Regions from separate parts of the Streptomyces sp. A0592 genome, predicted to be linked through region 1. Evidence: riboswitches for the same ligand, from Rfam matches in the RefSeq annotation. Region 1 holds a riboswitch; the other holds the start of a gene.
The links. Region 1 has a riboswitch for glycine ahead of gcvT (glycine cleavage system aminomethyltransferase GcvT). Riboswitches for the same ligand answer to the same signal wherever they lie in the genome.
Positions count from the first base shown of each region.

Region 2: another riboswitch for glycine. It lies ahead of gcvP (aminomethyl-transferring glycine dehydrogenase); the one in region 1 lies ahead of gcvT (glycine cleavage system aminomethyltransferase GcvT).

Region 1 is NZ_SSBM01000022.1:54,700-62,172, reverse strand. It holds gene glyA (serine hydroxymethyltransferase) at 1-1,016, opposite strand, end outside; gene gcvH (glycine cleavage system protein GcvH) at 1,032-1,412, opposite strand; gene gcvT (glycine cleavage system aminomethyltransferase GcvT) at 1,516-2,631, opposite strand; glycine riboswitch at 2,803-2,906, opposite strand; gene E6U81_RS26780 (AAA family ATPase) at 3,139-3,771, shown strand; gene E6U81_RS26775 (enhanced serine sensitivity protein SseB) at 3,886-4,620, shown strand; gene E6U81_RS26770 (enhanced serine sensitivity protein SseB C-terminal domain-containing protein) at 4,717-5,457, shown strand; gene E6U81_RS26765 (ABC transporter permease) at 5,943-6,938, shown strand; gene E6U81_RS26760 (ABC transporter substrate-binding protein) at 7,013-7,473, shown strand, end outside.
Region 2 is NZ_SSBM01000036.1:56,074-63,546, forward strand. It holds gene gcvP (aminomethyl-transferring glycine dehydrogenase) at 1-1,144, opposite strand, end outside; glycine riboswitch at 1,340-1,438, opposite strand; gene E6U81_RS32785 (PRC-barrel domain-containing protein) at 1,539-1,916, shown strand; gene E6U81_RS32790 (DNA polymerase IV) at 1,951-3,378, opposite strand; gene E6U81_RS32795 (MerR family transcriptional regulator) at 3,431-4,069, opposite strand; gene E6U81_RS32800 (bifunctional nuclease family protein) at 4,251-4,724, opposite strand; gene E6U81_RS32805 (MerR family transcriptional regulator) at 4,788-5,558, opposite strand; gene E6U81_RS32810 (FHA domain-containing protein) at 5,602-6,540, opposite strand; gene E6U81_RS32815 (DUF881 domain-containing protein) at 6,629-7,438, opposite strand; gene E6U81_RS32820 (small basic family protein) at 7,444-7,473, opposite strand, start outside.

The sequences.
Region 1 (7,473 bases):
AGGCGGTCCTCGGCCTGCTGGCCGTCCAGCTCGGAGTTGCGCAGGTCGACCAGGACCAGGTGCACGTCGGTGCCACCGGTCAGGACGTCCACGCCCACGGCCTTGACGTCGTCCTGGACCAGACGGGCGGCGAGGATCTTCGCACCCTCCAGGGTGCGCTCCTGGCGCTCCTTGAACTCGGGCGAGGCCGCGACCTTGAAGGAGACGGCCTTGGCCGCGATCACGTGCTCCAGCGGACCACCCTGCTGACCGGGGAAGACCGCGGAGTTGATCTTCTTGGCCAGCTCCTGCGTCGACAGGATGACACCGCCGCGCGGACCGCCGAGGGTCTTGTGCGTGGTGGTGGTCACGACGTGGGCGTGCGGCACCGGGTTCGGGTGCAGGCCCGCGGCGACCAGGCCGGCGAAGTGCGCCATGTCGACCATCAGGTACGCGCCGACCTCGTCCGCGATGCGGCGGAAGGCGGCGAAGTCCAGCTGGCGGGGGTAGGCGGACCAGCCGGCGACGATCAGCTGCGGCTTGGACTCCTTGGCGAGGCGCTCGACCTCGGCCATGTCCACCTCGCCGGTCTCGTCCACGTGGTACGGGACCACGTTGTAGAGCTTGCCGGAGAAGTTGATCTTCATGCCGTGGGTCAGGTGACCGCCGTGGGCCAGGTTCAGGCCCATGATCGTGTCGCCCGGCTTGAGCAGCGCGAACATCGCGGCGGCGTTCGCCTGCGCACCGGAGTGCGGCTGGACGTTCGCGGCCTCGGCGCCGAACAGCGCCTTGATGCGGTCGATCGCGATCTGCTCGACCACGTCGACGTGCTCGCAGCCGCCGTAGTAGCGGCGGCCCGGGTAGCCCTCGGCGTACTTGTTGGTGAGGACCGAGCCCTGGGCCTCCATGACGGCGACCGGAGCGAAGTTCTCCGACGCGATCATTTCCAGGGTGGACTGCTGGCGCACGAGCTCGGCGTCGACGGCTGCGGCGACGTCGGGGTCGAGTTCGTGGAGAGGGGTGTTCAGTACGGACATCAGGATCCCCTGGGGTCAGTTACCGGCGGTGAGCTTGGTGTACTCCTCGGCGGAGAGCACGTCCTTGGGCTCCTCCGAGAGGCGGACCTTGAAGAGCCAGCCGCCCTCGAAGGGGGCGGAGTTCACCAGCGACGGGTCGTCCACGACGTCCTGGTTGGCCTCGACGATCTCGCCGGAGACCGGGGAGTACAGGTCGCTGACCGACTTGGTCGACTCCAGCTCGCCACAGGTCTCGCCCTCGGTCACGGTGTCGCCGACCTCGGGGAGCTGGGCGTAGACGACGTCACCGAGCGCGTTGGCCGCGAACTCCGTGATGCCGACCGTCGCGACGCCGTCCACGACGTCCGACAGCCACTCGTGCTCCTTGGTGTAACGCAGATTCTCGGGGGTGCTCATGACCTGATTCTCCTGGATGCGGGGGAGTGGATACGAACTGCGGTCTTGGGTACTGAGACGGCGCCGTACGGGCACCCGTACGGCGGACGTCGTGCGCGGAGGGTTACTTCTGCCGCTTGTAGAACGGCAGCGCGACGACCTCGTACGGCTCATGCGTACCGCGAATGTCGACGCCGACGCCGGAGGTGCCGGGCGCGGCGTGCTCCGCGTCCACGTACGCCATCGCGATCGGCTTGCCCAGCGTCGGGGACGGGGCGCCCGAGGTGACCTCACCAATGACCTTGCCGCCGGCGACGACCGGGAAGCCGGCGCGCGGGACGCGGCGGCCCTCGGCGATCAGGCCGACCAGCTTGCGCGGCGCCTTGGTCGCGGCCTTCTCGGCGGCGGCCTCCAGGGCGGCGCGGCCGACGAAGTCCCCCTCCTTCTCGAACTTCACGACCCGGCCCAGACCCGCGTCGAACGGGGTCAGGGAGGTGGTCAGCTCGTGCCCGTACAGCGGCATGCCCGCTTCCAGGCGCAGGGTGTCGCGGCAGGACAGGCCGGCCGGTACCAGGCCGACGCCCTCGCCGGCCTTGGTGAGCGCCTGCCACAGCTCCACGGCGTGCTCGGGGGAGACGAACAGCTCGAAGCCGTCCTCGCCCGTGTAGCCCGTACGCGCGATCAGCGCGGGCACGCCCGCGACGGTGCCCGGCAGGCCCGCGTAGTACTTGAGGCCGTCCAGGTCGGCGTCGGTGAGCGACGCCAGGATGCCGGGGGACTCCGGGCCCTGCACCGCGAGCAGCGCGTACGCCTCGCGGTCGTCGCGGACCTCGGTGTCGAAGCCGGCGGCGCGCTCGGTCAGGGCGTCGAGGACGACCTGGGCGTTGGAGGCGTTGGCGACGACCATGTACTCGGTCTCACCGAGGCGGTAGACGATCAGGTCGTCGACGATCCCGCCGTCCTCCTGGCAGATGTGCGTGTAGCGGGCGCGGCCGACGCCGACGGTGGAGATGTTGCCGACCAGCGCGTGGTCCAGGGCCTTGACGGCCTCCGGGCCGGTCAGCGTGATCTCGCCCATGTGCGACAGGTCGAAGAGACCGGCCTTGGTGCGTACGGCGTTGTGCTCGTCGCGCTCGCTGGCGTACCGCAGCGGCATGTCCCAGCCCGCGAAGTCGGTCATGGTCGCACCGAGCGAGCGGTGCAGCGCATCGAGGGCGGTCAGGCGGGGGGCAGTGCTCATGGGTGTGGCTCCCGGGTCCCAGGGCATCGACATGACATGACGAGGACGTTCCTCCCCATCTGTCATCGGAACCTGAGAGGTTCGCCGAGAGTTCCGCCGATCGTCCGATCGCCGGTCTCACCGACTTGCACCTTGGGTGGAGCTGCCGCGCAGCTCGCTTTTCAGATCTGCCTCATCCACGCGGTACGGGGCCTGAGAGATTCAAGGGAGGTTCTTGCTCCTTCGGCGCCCGCGCACGGCCTTGCGGCGTGCCGGGACTCTCCCGCGCGGATTCAAGCGGCCGGTATGCAGTTGGTCCAGATGGCGCACATCATTGCACGCCATGTCCGAGATCGGGGGTCGGGGTCCGAAAGTTCGTACGCCCATCCGAGCGGGCAGAACGGAACCGGACATGCCGATTACCGTCTCTTTACACTCAGTGGGCAAGGGTCCCGGTGACCCGATTCGGGGGAGGCGAACACTGTGCGGAGATTCGGAGTGGTGACGACGACGGGAACCGTGGAAGCGGTGCCGGCGCAGCGGCGCGGCCCGCGCGAGCGCAGGAGGGCGGCGGACGGCGGCCTCGGCCTCGTACGCGACCTGCGCGGCCCCGCTCTGCACGGACCCCGGCGGCTCGGCTTCGCCGAGGGCGACATCGTCGTGGTCTCCGGCCTGCCCGGCGGCGGCAAGACCACGCTGATCAAGCGGGCCGCGCCGGAGGGCGGGGCCGTCGACTCCCAGGACACCCGTGAGCGCTGGGAGCGCCGGATGCCCGCCCGGCTGCCGTACGCGGTGTACCGCCCGCTCGTGCGCGCCGCGCACTACTGGGGGCTCTACCGGATCCTGCGCTCCGGCGCCTCCGTGGTCGTCCACGACTGCGGCACCCAGAGCTGGGTGCGCGGCCTGCTCGCCGCCGCCGCGCGCCGCCGGGGCCGGGAGCTGCACCTGCTCCTCCTGGACAGCAGCCCGGAGGAGGCCCTCTCCGGCCAGGCCGCGCGGGGCCGCGGGGTGTCCGCCTACGCCTTCGCCCGCCACCGCGGCGCAGTGGGCCGACTGCTGCGCGACGCAGAGGCCGGCCGCCCGCCGGCCGGCTGCGCCTCGGCGACCCTCCTGGACCGCCGCTCGGCCGCCGCCGTGACGGGGATCGGCTTCCACGGCTGACCGCCGGACCGGCCGCACCCGCATCCCCGGCGCCGCCGTCCGCCCGGCGGCCGGTACCCTGCGGGGCGACACGCGCGGAACCGCGCGCGCGGGACCAGACAGGGGCAGGGGCAGATGCAGGGCAGCGGCTGGCCGGGGAATGAGCTGGAGCAGGTGCTCGGGGCGGCGCTCGGGCAGCCGGACGCAGGAGGCCGGATCCTGGAGGTGCTCGGACGCAGCCAGGTGTGGGTGCCCCTGCCGGGCGGCGCCGGCCCCGACACGGCCGGCCTGGACCTGCCGACCATGGACATCGGCGGGGCGGCGTACGTGCCCGTCTACAGTTCCGAGGCCCAGTTCCTCGCCTGCGTCGGCCCCGGCATGGACTTCGCGGTGGCCCCGGCGGTCGAGTTCGCCCGGGGGCTTCCCCCGCAGCTCGGCATCGCGGTCAATCCGGAGGGCGCCGTCGGTGTACCGCTGCCCCCGCCCGCCGTCGCGGAGCTCTGCCGCACCGGCGGCAGCCCGCTCGACGCAACCGCCACCGGCGGCCGCGTACGGCTCTTCGAGCCGGACTGGCAGGAGGACCCGGTGGACTTCCTGGCAGCCGCCGCCGAGGAGTTCCGCGCCACCGGCGTCGTCGCCGCGGCGCACCGCTGCCTCGCCAGCGTCGAGGGAGGGGCCCCGGAACTGTTCATCGGTGTCCGCCTGGTGGGATGGGAGCCGCAGATGCGGGAGGCCCCGATGGAGGCGCTCGGACGGGCCCTGAGCCGTGTTCCGGCGCCGTGGCCGGTGCAGTTGATCCTCCTGGACGCGGCCCAGGACCCGGTCACGGACTGGATTCGTGAGCGCGTACGCCCCTTCTACCTCCCGTAGGGCCGCTTAAGCTGGTTACATCTCCTGGCCGCACGCATGAGCGCCGGCCCGGGTGAGGCACGCGTGGAGCGACGGGCGGACGAAGAGGGGTACCGGGTGAGTGCGTCAGGCACGGCCGCGGCCGGGCAGGTCGAGCACATGATGCGCCAGGTGACCCCCGGGCGCTACGAGAGCTACGAGTCAATGCTGCACGCCCTCTCCGAGGGCCGGCTGTGGATGCTGCTGTGGCAGGGGCAGCCGGGGTCCCCGGACGCCCAGTACGGCGGGATGGAGGTCGAGGGGCTCGGCTACGCGCCCTGCGTCACCTCCCCCCAGGAGCTGGCCGCGAGCGGCTGGAACCGCGGCTACGAGGTGGTCACCGGGCGGGACATCGCCCGCGCCCTCTACCCGGACCGCTGGGGGCTGTGGCTCAACCCGCACGCCCAGGGCGGCGGCCTCGGCGTCCCCTGGGCGGACCTGCGCCGCATCGCGACCGGCCTGGACCGGATGCCGGCGGGCCCGCTGCGGCTGTCCGAGCCCAGCATCGAGCTCCCGCAGTTCTACGGGCTGCTGACCCAGCACGCGCACCGCACGCCGGCCGTACGGTCGCTGCGCCGCGCCTGGGTGCAGCCGGCGCTCGGGTCGCCGTACCTCGCCGTCGGGCTCGACCTGTACGACGCCTCCGCGCCCGCGCTGGAGTCCGTCCGGGAGATGATGCGCCAGTCGGTCGGGGCGGTCCCCGAGGGCGTCCCGGTGTGCACCGTGGCGCTGGCGGACGAGCACGATCCCGTGGCGATGTGGCTGCGGGCGCAGACGCGCCCCTTCTACGACCGCGAGGGCCAGGCGCCGGCGTACTGATCCGGCCCGCAGGGGGTCCGCAGAGCTGCGGCGAGCTCCTGCGCGACCTTCGGCGCGACATCCCGCACGACATTCGCATATGGAGACATCCATCTCGAAGGCCGTACCGGTCCCACCGGTGCGGCCTTCGGCATATCCACTGAATAGAACCAAGATCCATGCTCGAAAGGGCAGTTGGGCCAGATGTCCGTTCCGCGCCGAACGCGCGGTGTTTCACCGCTCAACAGGTCTGGCGGTTCGGATAACGGAAGGTGTAGGCGCAGATCACGGTTGCGCATCACATCCCCGGGGGGTCTGGCGGGTGGCTGAGAGGGCGTTGAAGACTCCCCCCACCGAAGGCCGGTCCATCTCACAAGCGCCAGCTCTTCACGTGCACTTCCGGCACATTTCTCGCCAATCGCAGCACCAGCGACGCCGATTGAACCAAGCCGCCACAGCGGCGGGCATGGGCCGGCCACCGTCGGCCGAGAGGGGTCCCCACCACGATGACGGCACCACTGCACGACACCAGCGCGGCCGAGCCCGCGGCCGTGGCCGCCCCCGACGTTCCGCAGAAGGCGATCGAGGGGCGCTCGCCGTGGCAGATCGCCTGGCTGCGCCTCAAGCGAGACAAGGTCGCGCTGGCCGGCGGTGTCATCGTGCTCCTGCTGATCCTCGTCGCGATCTTCGCGCCGCTGATCGTCAAGGCCTTCGGACACCCGCCGGAGGAGCTGCACGAGGACCTGCTCGACCCGCTGCTGGGCCTGCCGCTCGGCGACTGGGGTGGCATGAGCAGCGACTTCCTGCTCGGCGTCGAGCCGGTCAACGGCCGCGACGTCTTCAGCCGCATCGTCTACGGCGCCCGGATCTCGCTGCTGGTGGCCTTCCTGTCCGCCTTCGTGGCGGTCTCGCTGGGCACCTTCTTCGGCATCGTCGCCGGCTACTTCGGCGGCTGGGTCGACGCCGCGATCAGCCGGGTCATGGACCTGCTGCTGGCCTTCCCGCAGCTGCTCTTCATCATCGCGCTGATCTCGGTCATCCCGAACAAGCTCTGGGGCTTCGAGGGTTCGGGCCTGCGCATCGCCGTCCTGGTGCTGGTGATCGGCTTCTTCGGCTGGCCGTACATCGGCCGCATCGTCCGGGGCCAGACCCTCTCGCTGCGCGAGCGCGAGTACGTCGAGGCGGCGCGCAGCCTCGGCGCGGGCCGCTTCTACATCCTCTTCCGCGAACTGCTCCCGAACCTGGTGGCGCCCATCACGGTCTACGCGACGCTGATGATCCCCACCAACGTGCTGACCGAGGCGGCGCTGAGCTTCCTCGGAGTCGGCGTCAAGCCGCCCACGCCGTCCTGGGGGGAAACCCTCGCCACGGCCGTGCGGACCTACGAGGACGATCCGCTCTTCATGATCTTCCCCGGCGTAGCGATCTTCATCACCGTGCTGGCCTTCAACCTCTTCGGCGACGGCGTCCGCGACGCCCTCGACCCGAAGGGCTCCCGCTAGCCACCGCAGGGCAAACCAGGAACCGGCCTCGTGCCGTACGTACACCGGAACTACAACGGAGGGTTGCGAGCATCGTGACTACCCATCGCACGTCGAAGCGCAGACTTGCCGCCGGCACGGCCGTCGTGCTCGCGGCCATGCTCACCGCGACCGCCTGTGGCGGCGGGGCCGACAAGAAGGACGACAAGGCCGCCGGCTCCGGCAGCGGCTTCAACGCGGGCATCGAGAAGGTCGCCAACGCGTCGGACAAGAAGGGCGGCGAGCTGAAGTTCGTCGGTACCCAGGACGCCGACTCGTGGGACCCGCAGCGCGGCTACTACGGCTTCATGTGGGACTTCTCCCGCTACTACACGCGCCAGCTGATCAGCTTCAAGCCCGGCCCCGGCAAGGAGAGCACCGAGCTCGTCCCGGACCTCGCCACCGCCAAGGCCGAGATCAGCGATGGGGGCAAGACCTACAAGTACACCCTCAAGGACAACGTGACCTGGGAGGACGGCTCGCCCGTCACCGCCCAGGACATCAAGTACGGCATCGA
Region 2 (7,473 bases), on a different contig from region 1:
GCAGACCGGCCGCGAGCAGCGTCGCGTAGCGGTGGGTACGGCCGGCAATCGTCCGCAGGCCGTCCGGGCCGTGGTAGACGGCGTACATGCCGGCCATGACGGCGAGCAGCACCTGCGCGGTGCAGATGTTGCTGGTGGCCTTCTCCCGGCGGATGTGCTGCTCGCGGGTCTGCAGGGCCAGGCGGTACGCCTTGTTGCCGTCCGCGTCCACCGAGACGCCGACGAGGCGGCCCGGCAGCGAGCGGGCGTGCTTGTCCTGGACGGCCATGTAGCCGGCGTGCGGACCGCCGAAGCCCATCGGGACGCCGAAGCGCTGGGTGGTTCCCACGGCGATGTCCGCGCCGAGCGCGCCCGGGGACGTCAGGAGGGTCAGGGCGAGCAGGTCGGCCGAGACGGTGACGATGGCGCCGAGCTCGTGCGCCTGGTCGATGACCGGCTTGATGTCCCGGACGGCGCCCGAGGCACCCGGGTACTGGAGCAGGACGCCGTAGACGCCGCGCTCGGCGATCTCGGCGGGGATGCCGTCGGAGAGGTCGGCGACGACGACCTCGATGCCGATCGGCTCGGCGCGGGTCTCGATGACGGCGACGGTCTGCGGCAGGGCGTCGGCGTCGATGAGGAAGACGTTGCCCTTGACCTTGCCCACGCGGCGGGCCAGCGTCATGGCCTCGGCTGCCGCGGTGCCCTCGTCGAGCAGGGAGGCGCCCGAGGTCGGCAGGCCGGTGAGGTCGGCGACGACGGTCTGGAAGTTCAGGAGGGCCTCGAGGCGGCCCTGCGAGATCTCCGGCTGGTAGGGCGTGTACGCCGTGTACCAGGCCGGGTTCTCCATGACGTTGCGGAGGATCACCGGCGGGGTGAAGGTCCCGTAGTAGCCGAGGCCGATCATGGGGGTGAGGACCTGGTTGCGGTCGGCGAGCGAGCGCAGCTCGGCGAGCACCTCGGCCTCGGTCCGCGCCTCGGGCAGGTCGAGCGCGTCGGCGGTCTTGATCACATCCGGGACCGCGGCGGCGGTCAGTTCGTCCAGGGAGCCGTAGCCCACGTGGGCGAGCATCTTCGCCTGCGCCTCGGCATCCGGGCCGATGTGGCGCTGTTCGAAGGGGATGCCTCGCTCCAGCTGGGAGAGCGGAATGCGGTTGGCGGTCATGTACGGAGGCCTCCTGGTCATATGACCTGCGAGGGGCACCACGGCGCGGGCACCCGGACGGCCTCCCCCTCTGTCATCTGCACCTGAGAGTTTCACCGGAGTCACGGGGGTATCCCGAGAGATCCGGCTTTCACCGTCGGTGAGGAGGGGGACCGGCACTGCGCGCCCGGTACCCGCCCTGCTTTCCAGAGTGGCCTCGTCCATGCGGTACGTATGCCTGAGAGATTCCGGGGAGGATTTGCTCCTTCGGCGCCTCCGTCTTGCTCACTCGGAGGACTCTCCCGCACAGGGTCGACAGCCGTCACCCAGACTACCAGCGGGGTTCAAGGGGCTCCCCGAGTGGCCTCCACTGCGGAAATGCCCTTCTGTAGTCATTACGGAGCAGTTGCGACCAATTGGAGGGACCGTGCAGACCGACATCGATCCGCGCAGCCTGATCGGCCGCAAGGCGTTCGACCGCAACGGTGCCAAGATCGGCACCATCGACGAGGTCTACCTCGACGATGCCACGGGTGTCCCGGAATGGGCCGCCGTCCGCACGGGCCTGTTCAGCCGGGACGCCTTCGTCCCGCTGGAGCCGAGCGAGATGGTCGGCGAGACCCTGCGGGTGCCCTTCGAACGCTCCCTCATCAAGGACGCACCGGACTTCGGCGTCGGCCGCCACCTCTCTCCCGAACAGGAGCTCCAGCTCTACCACCACTACGGCCTGGACACGACCCTTCCGTCCGACTTCCACCGCGACTTCGGCCGCCTGGCGGGCGACGACGGCTGACACCCCGGCGCCGCCGGCGCCCCCGGCACCACTCCTAGTCCGTGTCCCCCACCAGCGGCAGCGGGTCGGACGGCTCCAGCTCGGGGTCGTCCACCCGGAAGGTCCGCACCCGGCCGGGCTCCGATCCGGGCTGCTCGAACCGCACGGTCACCCGGCCGACCCCGCTGCCCTGCACCCACCCCGGCCCGTACACGACGTGCCGTACGTCGCTCCCGGCCGCCCAGCGGCGCTCGGGAGCCTCCTGCGACTCAGCGGGCTGCTCCGCCCCCTCCTGGGCCCCCGCACCCCCGTCGGCGGCCGCCGGCGCGGCTCCCCCGGCCGTGCCGGCCGTACCGCCCTCCTCTGCCGCCGCCTCCGCCTCGGCCTCCGCCTCGGCCTCCGCCTCGGCGGCGAGCGACTGCGCGAAGAGGTCCTCCTGCGTGTAGTCCGCCAGACCGGTCACCCCCACCCCCAGCAGCCGCACCCCGCCCGTGGTGTCCACCGCCTCCAGCAGCCGCGCGGCGGCCTCCCGGACCACCGCCGCGTCGTCCGTGGGCCCGCGCAGCGTCTCGGACCGCGTCAGCGTGGAGAAGTCGTAGCGCCGCACCTTGAGCACGATCGTGCGCCCCGAGTGCCCGGATCCCCGCAGCCGCTGCACACACCGGTCGGCGAGCCGCTGCACCTCGCCGCGGATCCGCACCCGGTCGTGCAGGTCCACGTCGAAGGTGTCCTCGACCGACACCGACTTCGCGTCCCGCTCAGCGACCACCGGCCGGTCGTCCAGCCCCAGCGCCATCCGGTACAGCCCCGTGCCGTGCGCGCGGCCCACCATCCGGACCAGCTCGTCCTCACCGGCCTCGACCAGCTCCCCCACCGTGGTGATCCCGGCACGGCGCAGGTGCTCCCCCGTGGCCGGCCCCACGCCGGGCAGGGTCCGTACGGACATGGGTGCGAGCAGTTCCCGCTCGGTCCCGGGCTCGATCAGCAGCAGCCCGGCGGGCTTGGCCTCCTCGGAGGCCACCTTGGCCAGCATCTTCGACCCGGCGAGCCCCACGGAGCCGCTGAGCCCGGTGGCGGCCCTGATGTCGGCCCGCAGCCGCTCGCCCGTCGCCCGGGCCGAACCCGCGTCGAAGGCGACCCCGCCCGCCTCCAGGTCGACGAAGGCCTCGTCCAGGCTGAGCGGCTCCACCAGCGGGGACAGCTCCCGCAGCATGGCCATCACCACATCGCTGACCCGGCGGTAGAGCGTGAACCGAGGGATCAGGTAGGCGCCGTTCGGGCAGAGCCGCCTGGCCTGCGCCGTGGGCATCGCCGAGTGCACCCCGAACCGCCTGGCCTCGTACGAGGCCGTGGCGACGACCCCGCGCGGCCCGAGCCCGCCGACGATGACGGGCTTGCCGCGCAGGCTCGGCTTCGACGCCTGCTCGACGGAGGCGTAGAAGGCGTCCATGTCCAGGTGCAGGATGGTCGGAGCGGCTCTCACAGCACCGATGCTGCCCTACGCCACTGACATTCCGGCCGCTCGGCCGACCCGCTCAGACGGCACGGTTGCGGCGGGCCGCCAGCTCGTCCGTCGGGTTGTGCCCGACCAGGGTCTCGCCGGTGTCCACGCGCTCCCCGTGCAGCTGCGACAGCGCGCTCTGCACGTCGCGCCACACCACGCCCACGGCGATGCCGAAGACGCCCTGGCCGCCCTGGAGGAGGCTGACGACCTGGTCCGGCGAGGTGCACTCGTACACGGTGGCGCCGTCGCTCATCAACGTCATCCGCTCGAGGTCCGCGAGGTCGCGGTCGTGCAGGTGCTGCACGGCGGTGCGGATGTTCTGCAGCGCCACACCGGTGTCCAGGAAGCGCTTGACGATCTTGAGGACGACCACGTCGCGGAAGCTGTAGAGGCGCTGTGTCCCGGAGCCGTACGCGGGCCGCACGCTGGGCTCCACCAGCCCGGTGCGTGCCCAGTAGTCCAGTTGCCGGTAGGTGATGCCGGCCGCGGCGCACGCCGTCGGCCCGCGGTAGCCGACCTGCTGGGGCGCCGGCTCGCCGTCCACCGGCCCGACCGGCGTCGACTCCGGCTGACGGTGCGCGGATCCGACCGCACCACCGTGCAGCGGGTACGGCCCAGTGCCACTGCGTACGGGGGTGCCCCCGGTCGTACCGTCGCCCGTGATCCTCACGCCGACCCTCCGTCCTTGACCTGCCCACCTCGAAGGTAGGCAGTCACCAGGGGTGCGTCAACGATCGCCACACTCGGCACGCCGAGTGATAATCACCCTGAGAGTGGTTTCCCGTATCCGTTTGCGGGGAAAGGCTACTCGAATGGGCTGGAACCACACCGTGGACGACGCGGCAGGCGCCTCACTGCGGGCCGGTACCGAAGTCCTCGGGTGAGATCTGGTCGAGGAACTCGCGGAACTTCTCCACCTCGTCCTCCTGCTCGTCCGGGATGGCGATTCCGGCATCGTCCAGGACGCCGTCACTGCCGTAGATCGGCGTCCCCGTCCGCAGGGCGAGCGCTATGGCGTCGGATGGCCGCGCGCTCACCTCGACCCCGCTGGCGAAGACGAGCTCCGCGTAGAAGACGCCCTCCCGTAGATCCGTGATCCGGACCTCGGTGAGTTCCTCACCGACCGCCTCCAGCACGTCCTTGAAGAGGTCGTGCGTCAGCGGCCGGGCAGGCGCCATCCCCTGCTGGGCGAAGGCAATGGCCGTCGCCTCCCCCGGACCGATCCAGATGGGGAGGTACCGATCGCCTCCCACTTCACGCAGGAGCACGATCGGTTGGTTGGAGGGCATTTCCACCCGGACACCCACAACGTCGAGCTCGTTCACACAGCAACCCTAGGACCTGCTCGGCAGGTTTGGGTAGTCGGGGCTCCACCTCGACCGACGAGGTCAGCGCAACCGGACGCCGAGAGCGGTCTGCACCAAGGCCTCGTGCAGCCGCACGGAGAGCCCTGCGAGCTCCTTCATCGTGGCCTCCGCATGGGCCCTGGTCTGCGGGTTGCGGTGCCGGCGCAGGGGTGCCACGACCTGTTCCACCAGACCCGCCTCCCGGTCGGCGGCCGCCTTCATGGCGCGCAGGTGCCGCGGCTCCAGGCCGAAACGCCCCAGGTCCGCCACGAGCCGGGCCACCGTGACCGCATCGGCGTCGAACCCGCCGCCCGGCCCTTCGGCGAGCAGCCCGTACGACTCCCACTCGACGAGCTGGTCCTCGTCCACGCCGACGGCCTCCAGGAGCTCCGGCCGCCCCACACGGGCCGCCGGGGGCCGCTCCTGCCCCACCTCGCCGTAGACGGCCGCGGAGAGGGCCGGGTCGGACGGATCGGCGGATTCGCCGTGCGCCGTGGGCGCCGGGATGCGGATCTGCTCCCCGCGTGCGAGCGCGTCGAGCTGGTCGCGGATGACCTTCAGCGGCAGGTAGTGGTCACGCTGCAGGCGCAGGATGCGGGCGAGTCGCTCCACGTCCTCCGTGCTGAACTTGCGGTACCCGGAAGGTGTGCGCCGGGGCTCGACCAGCCCCTCCGCCTCCAGAAAACGGATCTTCGAGATCGTGACTTCGGGGAACTCGTCACGCAGCGTGGTGAGCACCGTGCCGATGCTCACCAGCCGCCCGGCCGAGCCGGCGGTGCCGCTTCCGGCGCCGCCTGTCGGATTGCGCAGCATGGGACCTTCCCTCGGGTGCCCCCGGACCGGGTCCGGGGGAGGGTCAGACGCCCCGCAGGCTCGCGTAGAAGACCAACCGGTACTTGCCGATCTGCACCTCGTCGCCGTTGTGGAGGGCGACGGAGTCGATCGGTTCCCGGTTGACGTACGTGCCGTTGAGACTGCCTACATCGGCCACGGTGAAGCCGCCGTCCTGGCTCCTGCGGAATTCGACATGGCGCCGGGAGACGGTGACGTCGTCCAGGAAGATGTCGCTCTGCGGGTGCCGGCCGGCCGTGGTCAGTTCGCCGTCCAGCAGGAAGCGGCTGCCGGAGTTGGGTCCGCGCCGCACGATGAGCAGGGCGGAACCGGGCGGCAGTGCCTCCACCGCGGCCTGGGCCTCGGGGGACAGCGAGGACGACACGTGCGTCTGTCCCGTCACCTCGGCCTCGTAGGCCTCGAGGCCCGAGATCGAGATGGTGGACGTGGTCTCCGAGGCACGCTCCGGCGTCAGACCCGCCCGCAGCGGCGCTCCGCAGTTGGAGCAGAACCGGCTGGCCGCATCGCTACGGTGTCCGCACCTGCTGCAAACCTGCTCGGCCGACATGGACGGCTCCTCGCGCCGCGGCTGCCCCGCGGAGGCATTGGTGGCATACGGGTCGGGGGCAAAGCCTCCACCCGCACTTGAGGTTGACGGTTCACCGAAACCTATGCGGCCGGTACCACCAGGGTCAACAGACGACGCGCCGGGGGAACCCGGAACCTCGCCCGCGCCGGCGACCTCGTCGCGGAACAGCGGCCGGTCACCCTGCCCTTCCGCACCCCCGGCGCGGTGCCTCGCCGCGCCGCTCTCCTCGCGGTTCTTCTTGCCGAACAACTTCTCAAACAACTTCACGGGCGATTCCCCTTGACTGAAACAGACCCGCCCGTGGGGCAGGACGAACTCCGAATGCAGACACCTGCCGACCCGGACATTCTCACAACGTCCGTAACCACCAGACAGTTTCCACCACGCACCGCAACTTCGGTGCGGCGACCCCCCGCAGGCATCAGCCCGCGTGAGCCGCTCCACCCTCCACTCCGCTTCATCTTCACCCCGATGACGACCGAGCGTAGTCAGGCTGCTTCGCAGCCCGCAAGGCATCCACAACGATCTTCGCCGACCGTGTGACGGCGACCGTGGCCTGCTCCTTCTCCAGCGTCTGGACGACACCACCGGGGATGTTCAGCGCGGGCTCCAGATCCTGGGGCTTGCCGATCACCTTGAACTCATAGGGTTGTGTGATCTTCTTGCCGTCGATCCCGACCCCACCGTTCTCGTCCGAGAAGTACGAGCCTGCCACGATGCGCACCCCGTTGATCTGGATCGCCTCGGCCCCCGCGGCCCGCAGCTCCTGGAGCGTGTCCAGCAACTGGTCGGACTGCACCTGCCCGGTGGGATCAGTGATCTTGAGCGTGATGCCCGGTCCCTGTGCTGCCACCGTACCGGCCAGGATGCCGAGTTGACGCTCCTTCTCCACGGTCTGCTTGCGGGCCTCCTCGGCCTGGTTGGAGCTGCTCTCCAGCTCCCGGCGCTGGTCCTCCAACCGCTGCTTCTCGTCCTCCAACCGCTTGGTCCGCCCGTCGAGCTCGTCGAGGATCCGTACGAGGTCCTCCTGACGCGCCCCGCGCAGCGCACTGGAGTCGCTGTTCGAGCGGACCTGGATGGCCAGGCCCAGGCCCAGGACGAACAGCAGCAGGGCGACGATCAGTTGGGCCCGGCTGGCCCTCGGCGGCCACAGTCCCGCCGCCAGCCGCTGCCGTCCGGTCTCCTCGGCAACCGGCTCGGCCTGTGTCTTTCCCTTTTCAAGAGGCTGTTCCGGGACGTTCGGTTCCTCGGGCGGGGTGTCGTTCGCGCTCATCGCCATCACGCCCGGAACACGTGCCGGCGGATGGC